DNA from 2 places in the Klebsiella sp. R445 genome. Region 2 is predicted to be linked to the other one. Evidence: predicted binding sites of a transcription regulator. Region 2 holds the regulator's gene; the other holds the start of a gene.

Region 1 (5,954 bases), 2.3 Mb from region 2:
ACGGGCAGACCGGTGAACTGACGCTGCTGGTGGATGATGCTGAACTGGCTGCGCGTCAGCCGCATATTCCTGACCTGAGCGGTTCGCGAGTGGGAACCGGCCGGGAAATGTTCTCTGCGCTGCGTGAGAACCTCTCCGGAGCGGAACAGGGCGCAACCTGCATCACTTTTTAAGACGATTCGAATTGTAGATCTGGCGAGAGAAAATCTGATGAAAAACTGGAAAACAACTGCAGAAGCAATCCTCACCACCGGCCCGGTTGTACCGGTAATCGTGGTGAAAAAGCTGGAACACGCTGTGCCGATGGCAAAAGCGCTGGTTGCAGGCGGCGTGCGTGTACTGGAAGTGACGCTGCGTACCGAATGTGCGCTTGAGGCTATCCGCGCGATTGCCAAAGAAGTGCCGGACGCGATTGTTGGTGCAGGTACCGTTACCAACGTCGAGCAGCTGAAAGCCGTCACCGACGCAGGCGCGCAATTTGCTATCAGCCCGGGCCTGACCGAGTCCCTGCTGAAAGCGGCAACGGAAGAAGGCACCATCCCACTGATCCCGGGTATCAGCACCGTTTCTGAGCTGATGCTGGGCATGCAGTATGGCCTGAAAGAGTTCAAATTCTTCCCGGCAGAAGCCAACGGCGGCGTGAAAGCGCTGCAGGCTATCGGCGGTCCATTCGCTCATATCCGTTTCTGCCCGACTGGCGGCATCTCTCCGGCGAACTACCGTGACTACCTGGCGCTGAACAGCGTGCTGTGCATCGGCGGTTCCTGGCTGGTACCGGCAGATGCGCTGGAAAGTGGCGATTATGACCGTATCACCAGCATTGCTCGCGAAGCGGTAGAAGGCGCGAAGTAATTTTCACGCCCTGATTTATCGTAAAGTACTCACCCGGTAGCATTCGTGCTACCGGGTTTTTTTTATCCTTGAACCACGACGGCAGAGGCGGCGGTTTTTGCCCGCGCCACTGCATCTTCAACGCTGTCAGCGACCGCCAGCGTCACGCCGAGTCGACGGGAGCCGTCAATTTCCGGCTTGCCGAACAGGCGCAGCTGCAGGCCTGCACCCACCGCCGCCTGAATATTGCTAAAGGTGACGTTCTGGCTGGTCAACTGCGGCAGAATGACCGCCGAGGCCGCCGGGCCGTACTGACGAATCGCGCCGATCGGCAGGCCGAGAAACGCCCGGACGTGCAGGGCAAATTCGGAGAGATCCTGCGAGATCAGGGTGACCATGCCGGTATCGTGCGGACGCGGGGAGACTTCGCTGAAGATCACCTCATCGCCACAGACAAACAGCTCCACGCCGAACAGGCCATAGCCGCCGAGCGCCAGTACCACCTTGCTGGCAATCTCCTGGGCGCGGGCCAGCGCCAGTTCGCTCATCTGCTGCGGCTGCCAGGATTCGCGATAGTCGCCATCTTCCTGACGATGGCCGACCGGGGCGCAGAAATGCACGCCATCCACGGCGCTGACGGTCAGCAGGGTGATTTCAAAGTCGAAATTCACCACTCCTTCAACGATAACCCGACCGGCACCGGCGCGGCCGCCTTGCTGCGCATACTGCCAGGTATCAGTCAGCTGTTCAGCGCGGCGAATAAAACTCTGGCCTTTGCCGGAAGAGCTCATGACCGGCTTCACAATGCAGGGCAGGCCAATTTCGTCCACCGCATCGCGAAAAGCGCTTTCGCTATCGGCGAAGCGGTAGGAGGAGGTCGGCAGCTGCAGCTCTTCTGCGGCCAGGCGACGGATACCTTCGCGGTTCATGGTCAGCTTAGCCGCGCGAGCGGTAGGGACCACTTTTTGCCCGGCCTGCTCCAGTTCAACCAGCGTATCGGTGGCAATGGCTTCGATTTCCGGCACGATGAAGTCCGGTTTTTCCTCTGCAATCAGCGCCCGCAGGGCATCGCCGTGCAGCATGTTGATCACGTGCGAACGGTGCGCCACCTGCATCGCCGGCGCGTCGGGATAGCGGTCTACGGCGATCGTCTCAATACCCAGGCGTTGACACTCGATGGCCACTTCTTTGCCGAGCTCGCCGGAACCTAACAACATAACCCGCGTTGCTGCCGGGCGCAGGGCTGTGCCTAATAACGTCATGACTCATTTCCACAGTAAAAAAACATGCGCCGTAGTATAAACGAAAACGTTTGCGTCTGTCTTTATGGCTGTCAGTTGAGTCCAGGGTGAAAATTTGTTATACTGTATAAAAATACAGTATAAAGAGGCTGCACAATGGCGGTTGAAATTAAATATGTGGTGATCCGCGAAGGTGAGGAAAAAATGTCGTTTACCAGCAAAAAAGAGGCCGATGCTTACGACAAAATGCTCGATCTTGCCGAAGTCCTTAACGACTGGCTGGTAGCGTGCCCGCTGACGCTTGAAGAAGCACAGCGTGATGAAATGGCGCTGTGGCTGGCGGAACGCAAAGAGACCCTGCATCACATCCTGAGAACAGGGAAAGCGCCGGAAGCAGAATCAGACGAAGAAACAGCAGGGCAGGAGCCTCAGGCTGACACCGCGGAAGGCGCGGCGGATGAACCAGACGAACCGCAGGTTGCCGCGGCGAAAACCCGCAAGGTGAAGGCCGCCTGATTGCGGCCTGAATTTGCGCATCTTTATCTGCTCATCACATTTCCTGACATCTCGTCGTTTAGGCTGATGGTTTCGCTTACTATGCAACGAGGGAAATCATGTCTAACTGGCTTAATCAACTCCAGTCTCTGCTGGGTCAGCAGGGACAATCTACCTCCTCAGGTGAACGGCAGGAGGGGAAAAGTTTCCTCCTGCCCGGCGCGCTGGGCGGCCTGGCCGGGCTGCTGGTAGCCAGTAAATCATCGCGCAAGCTGCTGGCTAAATATGGCACCAGCGCGCTGCTGGTCGGCGGCGGTGCGGTGGCTGGAAGCGTGTTGTGGAATAAGTATCAGCAGAAATTGCGCGAGAGCGCACCAGCGTCGTCGGCAACGCCAGCATCACCGCCAGCATCACCGACAGCTGCGCCATCGGTTGCATCTGCGTCACCCTCTACCGGGCTTGATGCCCGCAGCGAGCGGCTGATTCTGGCGCTGGTGTTCGCGGCGAAAAGCGACGGCCACATCGACGACCACGAGCGGGCCAACATCGAAGAGCAGCTGCGTGCCGCCAATATTGATGTGCAGGGGCGGGTATTGATCGATCGCGCGCTGGCTCAACCGCTCGACCCGCAGCGTCTGGCTCAAGGGATCAACAGCGAACAAGAGGCGCTGGAGGTGTACTACATCAGCTGCGCGGTGATCGATATCGATCATTTTATGGAACGCAGCTACCTCAACGCCCTCGGGGAGGCCTTACGCCTGCCGGCGGAAGTGCGGACCGAGATCGAACAGGACATCCAGGCGCAAAAACAGGCGCTTTCCACCTAAATAAACAGGTTTTGCTTGCATCGCGGGCCACTTTTGCCACCCTTATAGACACGCCATCTTTCAAGCCGCTTCTTGAATGATTTTGTGTAGTAGAAAAGGATGCAAAAGAGCAGACGATGCCACCAAAAGCAAAACGAATCCCCCACGCCATGAACTTACATGGCGATACCCGTATCGATAATTACTTCTGGCTGCGCGACGACGATCGCGAGCGGCCAGAAGTGCTTGACTATCTGCGCCAGGAAAATGAGTACGGGCATAAGGTCATGTCGACACAACGCAGCCTGCAGGATCGGGTGCTAAAAGAGATCATCGACCGTATCCCGCCGCGCGAGGTTTCCGCCCCCTACAGCAAAAATGGCTACCGCTATCGCCAGGTGTACGAGCCGGGTTGTGAATACGCCATCTATCAGCGTCAGTCGGTGCTGAAGCAGGAGTGGGATGAATGGGAGGTGCTGCTGGATGGTAACCAGCGCGCGGCCCAGAGCGAATTCTATACCCTCGGCGGGCTGGGGATTGCCCCGGACAACATTCTCATGGCGGTGGCGGAGGACTATCTCTCCCGGCGGCAGTATGGCCTGCGCCTGTGCAATCTGCAAAGCGGCGAATGGTATCCCGAGGTGCTGGAGAACGTCACGCCAGAATTTGCCTGGAGCAATGATTCACAGACCCTGTGGTATGTTCGCAAACATCCGACTACCTTGCTGCCTTATCAGGTCTGGCGGCACACCGTCGGTTCGCCGTCCTACTCAGACACGCTGGTCTATGAAGAAAAAGACGACATGTTTTACGTCAGTCTCCATACCACCACTTCCCGGCAGTTCGCGGTGATCTATCTGGCCAGCGCGACAACCAGCGAAGTGCGCTTGCTGAATACCGAAATGCCGGATGCCGAGCCGGTGTGCTTCCTGCCGCGCCGCAAAGATCACGAGTACAGCCTCGATCACTACCAGCACGCCTTCTATCTGCGCTCCAATCGTGAGGGTAAAAATTTCGGCCTCTACCGGACTCACGAACGTGACGAGCAGCAGTGGCAGACCCTGATCCCACCGCGCCCGGACGTGATGCTGGAAGGATTTACGCTCTTTACCGACTGGCTGGTGGTCGAGGAGCGTCAGCGTGGGTTAACCAGCCTGCGCCAGATTAACCGTAAAACCCATGAAGTGGTCGGGATCGCCTTTGACGATCCGGCCTATGTGACCTGGCTTGCCTGGAACCCAGAACCTGAAACTTCCCGCTTACGTTACGGTTACTCGTCGATGACCACGCCGGATACCCTGTTTGAGCTGGACATGGATACCGGCGAGCGGCGGGTGCTCAAACAGCAGGAAGTCAAAGGGTTCGACCCCAGCCATTACCGCAGCGAGCACCTGTGGATTAAGGCGCGGGATGGCGTCGAGGTGCCGGTCTCGCTGGTTTACCGTCGGGAGCATTTTCGCAAGGGCGGCAACCCGCTGCTGGTCTATGCGTACGGATCTTACGGCGCCAGTGAAGATGCGGACTTCAGCGCCAGCCGCCTGAGCCTGCTTGACCGTGGCTTCGTGTTTGCTATCGCCCACGTTCGTGGCGGCGGCGAGCTCGGACAGCAGTGGTATGAAGACGGCAAGTTCCTGTGCAAGAAAAACACCTTCAATGATTACCTTGATGTCTGTGATGCGCTGGTGGCGCAGGGGTATGGCGATCCTCAATTATGCTACGGCATGGGCGGTAGCGCCGGCGGGATGTTGATGGGCGTGGCCATTAATCAGCGTCCGGAGCGCTTTCACGGTATCGTCGCCCAGGTGCCGTTTGTTGATGTCCTGACGACCATGCTTGATGAGTCGATTCCGCTGACCACCGGGGAGTTTGAGGAGTGGGGCAATCCGCAGGATGAAGCGTATTACCACTATATGAAGAGCTACAGCCCCTATGATGGCGTGACCGCTCAGGCCTATCCTCATATGCTGGTGACCACCGGTCTGCATGATTCCCAGGTGCAATACTGGGAGCCGGCGAAATGGGTGGCGAAGCTGCGCGAGCTGAAGACGGACGATAATCTGCTGCTGCTCTGCACCGATATGGATTCGGGCCATGGCGGCAAGTCGGGGCGTTTTAAAAGCTATGAAGGCGTGGCGCTGGAGTTTGCCTTTCTGATTGGCCTGGCGCAGGGGACTCTGCCAGGCCAGGCCGACGTCTAATCGCGCTACTCCCCGAGATAGTGCTTGAGCGTCAGGCGCAGCTCGGGGCTCATCCGATCCAGATTATTGAACAGCCAGCGTAAATAGCCGGGATCGTTTTCCGCGATTTCTGCCACCGCTTTACCGCGATACTTGCCGAACGTGAAGGTGGTCAGGAGCGCCGGGCGGCCGGTGATGGTCACCATGTCGTCAGGCTGCCAGCCGGAGACGTTCATGATATCGAGCAGCAGCGCCGCGGTGATATAGCAGTCGTACAACGCGCGGTGATGATGCAGCCCTGCCGGTGTGGCGACGCTAAGCTTTCGCGATTTATACAGCCCCATATTGCTGTATTTGATTCCTGGCCACAGACGCCGCGCCAGCTTCATGGTGCAGATCCACTC
Region 2 (5,954 bases):
CAGCACGTTGATATCGGCACCGGCTTTATGCGCATTCTCGCTCAGGTAGCGACGCCACTGGCGTGCACCCGGGATCCCCTGGAACAGGCCCAACATATGGCGAGTAATATGACCCAGGTAGGTCCCGTTGCTCAGCTCACGTTCGATGTACGGGTACATCGCGCGCACCACCGCGACCGGATCGGCATCGGCGCCATCACCGCCAAAGATTTCGCGATCGACTGACGCCAGGATCCCCGGATTCTGATAAGCCTCACGCCCCACCATCACGCCATCCATATGCGCCAGGTGCAGTTTCGCCTCTTCCAGCGATTTAATGCCACCGTTGATCGCCATGGTCAGATGCGGGAAGTCGCGCTTCAGCTGATACACGCGCGGGTAATCCAGCGGCGGGATCTCACGGTTTTCTTTCGGGCTCAGGCCAGAGAGCCAGGCTTTACGGGCGTGGATAATAAACATCTCGCACTCGCCCTTCCCGGAAACGGTATCGATGAAATCGCACAGGAATTCATAGCTGTCCTGGTCATCAATGCCGATACGGGTTTTTACCGTTACCGGAATCGACACCACATCACGCATCGCTTTAATACAGTCGGCCACCAGTTGGGCATTGCCCATCAGGCAGGCGCCAAACATGCCGTTCTGCACGCGGTCGGACGGGCAGCCAACGTTCAGGTTGATCTCATCGTAGCCGCGGGCTTGTGCCAGTTTCGCGCACTGCGCCAGCGCCGCCGGATCGCTACCACCCAGCTGCAGTGCCAGCGGATGCTCTTCTTCGCTATAGGCCAGATAGTCGCCTTTGCCGTGAATAATCGCCCCGGTGGTGACCATTTCGGTATACAGCAGCGTTTGCCGCGACAGCAGACGCAGGAAGTAACGGCAGTGCCTGTCTGTCCAGTCGAGCATCGGCGCAATGGAAAAACGGTGGGCGGCAAAAACGTGAGAAGTTGATTCTGGCATCATGGCGAATAAACAGGCATCCGGGTAAAAAGGGGCGCTACTATAGCACAAAGATACAGCACAGGCGCATAGCGCCACCGCGGGCGCTTTGCACCTGATACACGGGCTATCGCCTGCGCGGTTTGCCGTCGTGAGGGCCGAAAAATTGCGGCGGATGATCGACCCAGCGATCCTGACGCGTCGCGGCATACTCCGGGTTTAGCGGGTAATAGATGCGATTGAATTTTTTGTTCGCCTCGCCCACCACCAACAGGCGTACCTCCTGTTGGGTGTTATTCAGGAAGGTATGGCATACGCCGGTGCCGGCAGGAAATCCAACGCTGTCCCCAGGTTCCAGCTTCCACAGATAGCCGTTAATCCAGACTTCAGGATACCCCTCCAGCACGTAGATAAACTCTTCTTCATCACTTTCTGCGTGGGGATAAGAAGTCCGACGGCCTGGCGGTAAACGCTCATGATGGATCCCCAGCCGGTTCAGCCGTAACCCACGTGCCAGCGGCGCACCAATGGAAAAGCGCTCTGGGTTATTGGGATAAGTGGCATCATCGGGCCCTTCGAGTTCATGCCAATGTCGAATGCAATCAGGTCGTTTCATCGTTTTCTCCCGAAAATGAGATGCATCAGGTATAGCACAAGCTGCCGGTTCTCGGCGTTTTGCCTGGATCGTGATAAAGTAACAACTTCACACTCGGGCGGCCAGAGGATGCTCATGAATAAGACCACTTCGCAAGAATTGTTAGCGCATGCTGAAAAGCTCTGTGCACAGCGCGGCGTGCGCCTGACTCCCCAGCGCCTGGAAGTATTGCGCCTGATGAGCCTGCAGCAAGGGGCGATTAGCGCCTACGATCTGCTCGACCTGCTCCGCGATAAAGAGCCGCAGGCTAAACCGCCCACGGTGTATCGTGCGCTGGAGTTTCTGCTTGAGCAGGGATTCGTGCATAAGGTTGAATCAACCAACAGCTACGTGCTGTGCCATCTGATCGATCAGCCGACCCATACCTCCGCGATGTTTATCTGCGATCGCTGCGGCGTGGTGAAAGAAGAGTGTGCCGAAGGGCTGGAAGATATTATGCATACCCTGGCTGCCAGAATGGGCTTCGCGCTGCGTCATAACGTGATTGAAGCACATGGTCTGTGTGCCGGCTGCGTCGAAGTCGAAGCCTGTAGTACACCGGGGCACTGCCAGCATGACCACACGATTCTGATTAAAAAGAAAGCCCGCTAAGGCTTGCGCCAGAGCGGGAATCAGGGTTGTCGGTACCTCCGTGTACCGCACGGGCAGGCAATAACAAAGGGTCAGAACACTGATGTGCCCCGCTACCAGCGGTGGCCGTTTTTACGTTCCCAGTCAGACACTTCTTTCTCGGCCTGATCTTTGGCAAATCCGTAACGTTCCTGGATTTTACCCACCAGCTGGTCACGCTTACCTTCAATGACCGTCATGTCATCATCGGTGAGCTTACCCCATTGTTCTTTCGCTTTACCTTTCAACTGTTTCCAGTTACCGCCGATTTCGTCTTTGTTCATCATTCAGTCCTCATCGTTCGGTGGGTTAACAGCCCGCTGCGTGCCGGACATAACGTTAACTATAGTTAAGAATTCTGGGTTTAATTTATTATTCGGAATCTTTAACCACCTACATGACAAAAACCGCGACAAAACCATTATGAAAACCAGGTGCCGCGCTGCCAGTGTCGCCGCCAGATCAGCGCCAGCGACAGGCCGCGCAGCGCAAGGAAGACCGCCAGCGCCAGCCACAGTCCATGGTTCCCGAGAACCGGTAGCGTCAACAGAGTCAGGGCAAACCCTGCCGCCGCCACCGCCATGCTGTTACGCATCTCAGCTCCCCGCGTCGCCCCGATAAACATGCCATCCAGCAGATAGCACCACACGCCAATTACCGGCAGAATCACCTGCCAGATCAGATAGCGGTCGGCCAGCTGCTGCAGCGAAGGGATCGAGGTTAACAGCGCGATAATGTACGGCCCCGCCACGGCGTAGATCGCCGCAAATATCAGCGCCACCATTCCCGACTGACGGCAGGCCGCCCGCCAGACCTCAAGCAACTGACTGCCATCTCGCGCGCCATAGGCCTGCCCGGAGTGGGCTTCGACGGCGTAGGCAAACCCATCCAGCGCATAGGCGGTGAAGGTCAGCATGGTCATCAGGAGGGCGTTGACGGCGACGATATCGCCCCCGAGACGAGCCCCGAAAACGGTCACCGCCCCGAAGCACAGCTGCAGCAGTAAGGAGCGCAGCATGATATCGCGGTTTAATGCCAGCAGCCGTCGCACATCCCCGCGCCAGGCATTCTTCAGTATGCTGAAGGACACGCCACGCAGCACCAGCACGTGCCTTGCCATCAATAGCCCGATGATAAAGGTGGCGTATTCAGCGACCACCGTCGCCAGCGCGGCCCCCTGCACGTTCATGTGCAGGCCCATCACCAGCCACAGGTCGAGGACAATATTCAGCAGGTTGCCAACCACCAGCAGGATCACCGGCGCGCGGGCATACTGCACGCCCAGCAGCCAGCCAAGCAGCACCAGGTTTGCCAGCGAGGCCGGAGCGCTAAGCCAACGAATATCCAGGAAGCGTTGTGCCTGTTCCAGAACCGCCTGATTGCCGCCCACGATATGCAACGCCAGGTCGATCAGCGGTGCCCGGAACAGGACAATCATCAGGCCGGCCCCTAAGGCCAGCCCCAATGGCTGCACCAACGCCCGCGCCAGACGGAGGGGGTCTTTTGCGCCAAAGGCCTGAGCCGTCAGCCCGGTGGTGCTCATCCGCAGGAAAAGCAGCAGCATGAAAAGGAAACTGGTGGTCGTGGCACCCACCGCGACGCCGCCGAGATAAACCGGGCTGTCGAGGTGGCCGATAACGGCGGTATCAACCAGACCCAGCAGCGGGACGGTGATATTGGAGAAAATCATGGGTAGCGCCAGGCGCCACAGGGCTTTATCAGCGGCGTGAAAGAGCATAGGAAAGAGCCTGACTGAGAGAAGACAGCGCAGCATCATCCATCAGACGATGCTGCGTGGTGAAGGTGTTACAGCCACTCTCCGTTGCGGATCACGCCAACGGCCAGCCCTTCAATAGTGAAATTTTGTTCGCGCAGATTCACCACGATCGGTGAAAACTCGCTGTTTTCTGGCAGGAGTTCGACGATGTTGCCCTGTTTTTTAAGGCGTTTAACCGTCACTTCTTCGTCGATACGCGCCACGACAACCTGGCCATTACGCACATCCTGCGTTTTATGCACTGCCAGCAGATCGCCGTCGAGGATACCGATATCTTTCATCGACATACCGCTAACGCGCAGCAGGAAATCGGCATTCGGCTTGAACATCGCCGGGTCGACCTGGAAATGGCCTTCGATATGCTGCTGAGCCAGCAGCGGCTCACCGGCGGCCACGCGGCCGATCAGCGGCAGACCGGGTTCTTCTTCCGTCAGCAGACGAATACCGCGGGAGGCACCAGAGATAATCTCGATTGCGCCTTTACGGGCCAGCGCTTTCAGGTGCTCTTCCGCCGCGTTCGGAGAACGGAACCCCAAGCGCTGAGCAATTTCCGCACGCGTCGGCGGCATGCCCGTCTGGCTGATATGATCCCGAATGAGATCAAACACCTCTTGCTGCCTGGTCGTTAACGCTTTCATCCCGCCCCCTGGGTGTATATACAGTTATGCTGTGAGTATATACAGTTAACGGTGATTTTGGAATCAAATTTCACACAAAAATCAGGAGATACTTTCCATTTTTGCGCAGCCGATCGCCCATCACGCCTGGCGACGAATTAATGGTAATGCGCCCACAGCAAAAGCCCCCAGGTGATCAGCGCGATCGCGATAGCCAACAGTACCGCCGCGGACCCCATATCTTTCGCGCGCCCTGACAGTTCATGGTGTTCCGGGCCAATACGGTCCACCACCGCCTCAATCGCGCTATTAATAATTTCGACTATCATCACTAACAGGACCGAGCCGATCAGCAGCACACGGGTGATAGCGTCAACGTCCAGCCAGCAGGCGATCGCCACGGCAATAATCGCGGCGACGCCTTCCTGACGAAAGGCGGCCTCATTTATCCATGCCGCACGGAACCCTTTCCAGGAATAACCTGCCGCTTTAATAATTCGGGTTAACCCAGTGGTATTATTGGCCATCAAAAGAACCTTTTTATGTAAATGACGTCAATGAGTGTACGCGTTTGCCGTGTGGCAACGGAAATTTTGCGCGCTTTCTGTTATTCTTGCCGCGCATTTGCATGATTAACCAGAGGCTTCACATCGTTTATGTCCGGCTGGCAACGAATTTACTATAAATTACTGAATTTACCATTACGGGTGCTGGTAAAAAGCAAGTCTATTCCCGCAGAACCTGCTCAGGAATTAGGGCTGGATACCTCGCGTCCTATTATGTATGTCCTGCCTTATAACTCGAAGGCAGACCTGCTGACGCTGCGCGCCCAGTGCCTCGAGCACGATTTACCTGACCCGCTCGAACCGCTGGAAATCGACGGTGCTCTGCTGCCGCGCTACGTCTTCATCCACGGCGGCCCGCGTGTATTCACCTATTACACGCCGAAAGAAGAGTCCATCAAGCTGTTCCACGACTACCTGGATCTGCACCGTAACCATCCTGACCTGGACGTGCAAATGGTGCCGGTGTCGGTGATGTTCGGCCGCGCGCCAGGACGTGAGAAAGGCGAAGTGAACCCGCCGCTGCGCATGCTGAACGGCATTCAGAAATTCTTCGCCGTGCTGTGGCTGGGACGTGACAGCTTTGTCCGCTTCTCCCCGCCGGTGTCGCTGCGCAGAATGGCTACCGAGCACGGTACCGATAAAATTATCGCCCAGAAACTGGCACGTGTCGCGCGTATGCACTTCGCCCGCCAGCGTCTGGCGGCCGTCGGCCCGCGCCTGCCCGCGCGTCAGGACCTGTTCAACAAGCTGCTGGCCTCAAAAGCCATCGCCCGTGCGGTGGAAGATGAAGC

Evidence for each region. The regulator LexA, encoded in region 2, represses DNA repair genes until DNA is damaged. The targets are predictions, from matches to a motif close to TNCTGTATGTACATACAGNA.
Region 1: ACMYSN_RS24320 (YebG family protein) is a predicted target of LexA. The motif match lies at 2,194-2,213, and genes of this name have one in related genera.

What each region holds. Positions count from the first base shown of each region.
Region 1 covers NZ_CP180446.1:5,167,393-5,173,346, forward strand. Annotated here, with positions in the region: gene edd (phosphogluconate dehydratase) at 1-173, shown strand, start outside; gene ACMYSN_RS24310 (bifunctional 4-hydroxy-2-oxoglutarate aldolase/2-dehydro-3-deoxy-phosphogluconate aldolase) at 211-852, shown strand; gene purT (formate-dependent phosphoribosylglycinamide formyltransferase) at 915-2,093, opposite strand; gene ACMYSN_RS24320 (YebG family protein) at 2,229-2,588, shown strand; gene ACMYSN_RS24325 (tellurite resistance TerB family protein) at 2,687-3,394, shown strand; gene ptrB (S9 family peptidase) at 3,511-5,571, shown strand; gene exoX (exodeoxyribonuclease X) at 5,577-5,954, opposite strand, start outside.
Region 2 covers NZ_CP180446.1:2,847,215-2,853,168, forward strand. Annotated here, with positions in the region: gene dusA (tRNA dihydrouridine(20/20a) synthase DusA) at 1-963, opposite strand, end outside; gene ACMYSN_RS13325 (cupin domain-containing protein) at 1,067-1,555, opposite strand; gene zur (zinc uptake transcriptional repressor Zur) at 1,670-2,185, shown strand; gene ACMYSN_RS13335 (CsbD family protein) at 2,278-2,487, opposite strand; gene dinF (MATE family efflux transporter) at 2,625-3,941, opposite strand; gene lexA (transcriptional repressor LexA) at 4,010-4,618, opposite strand; gene ACMYSN_RS13350 (diacylglycerol kinase) at 4,756-5,124, opposite strand; gene plsB (glycerol-3-phosphate acyltransferase) at 5,254-5,954, shown strand, end outside.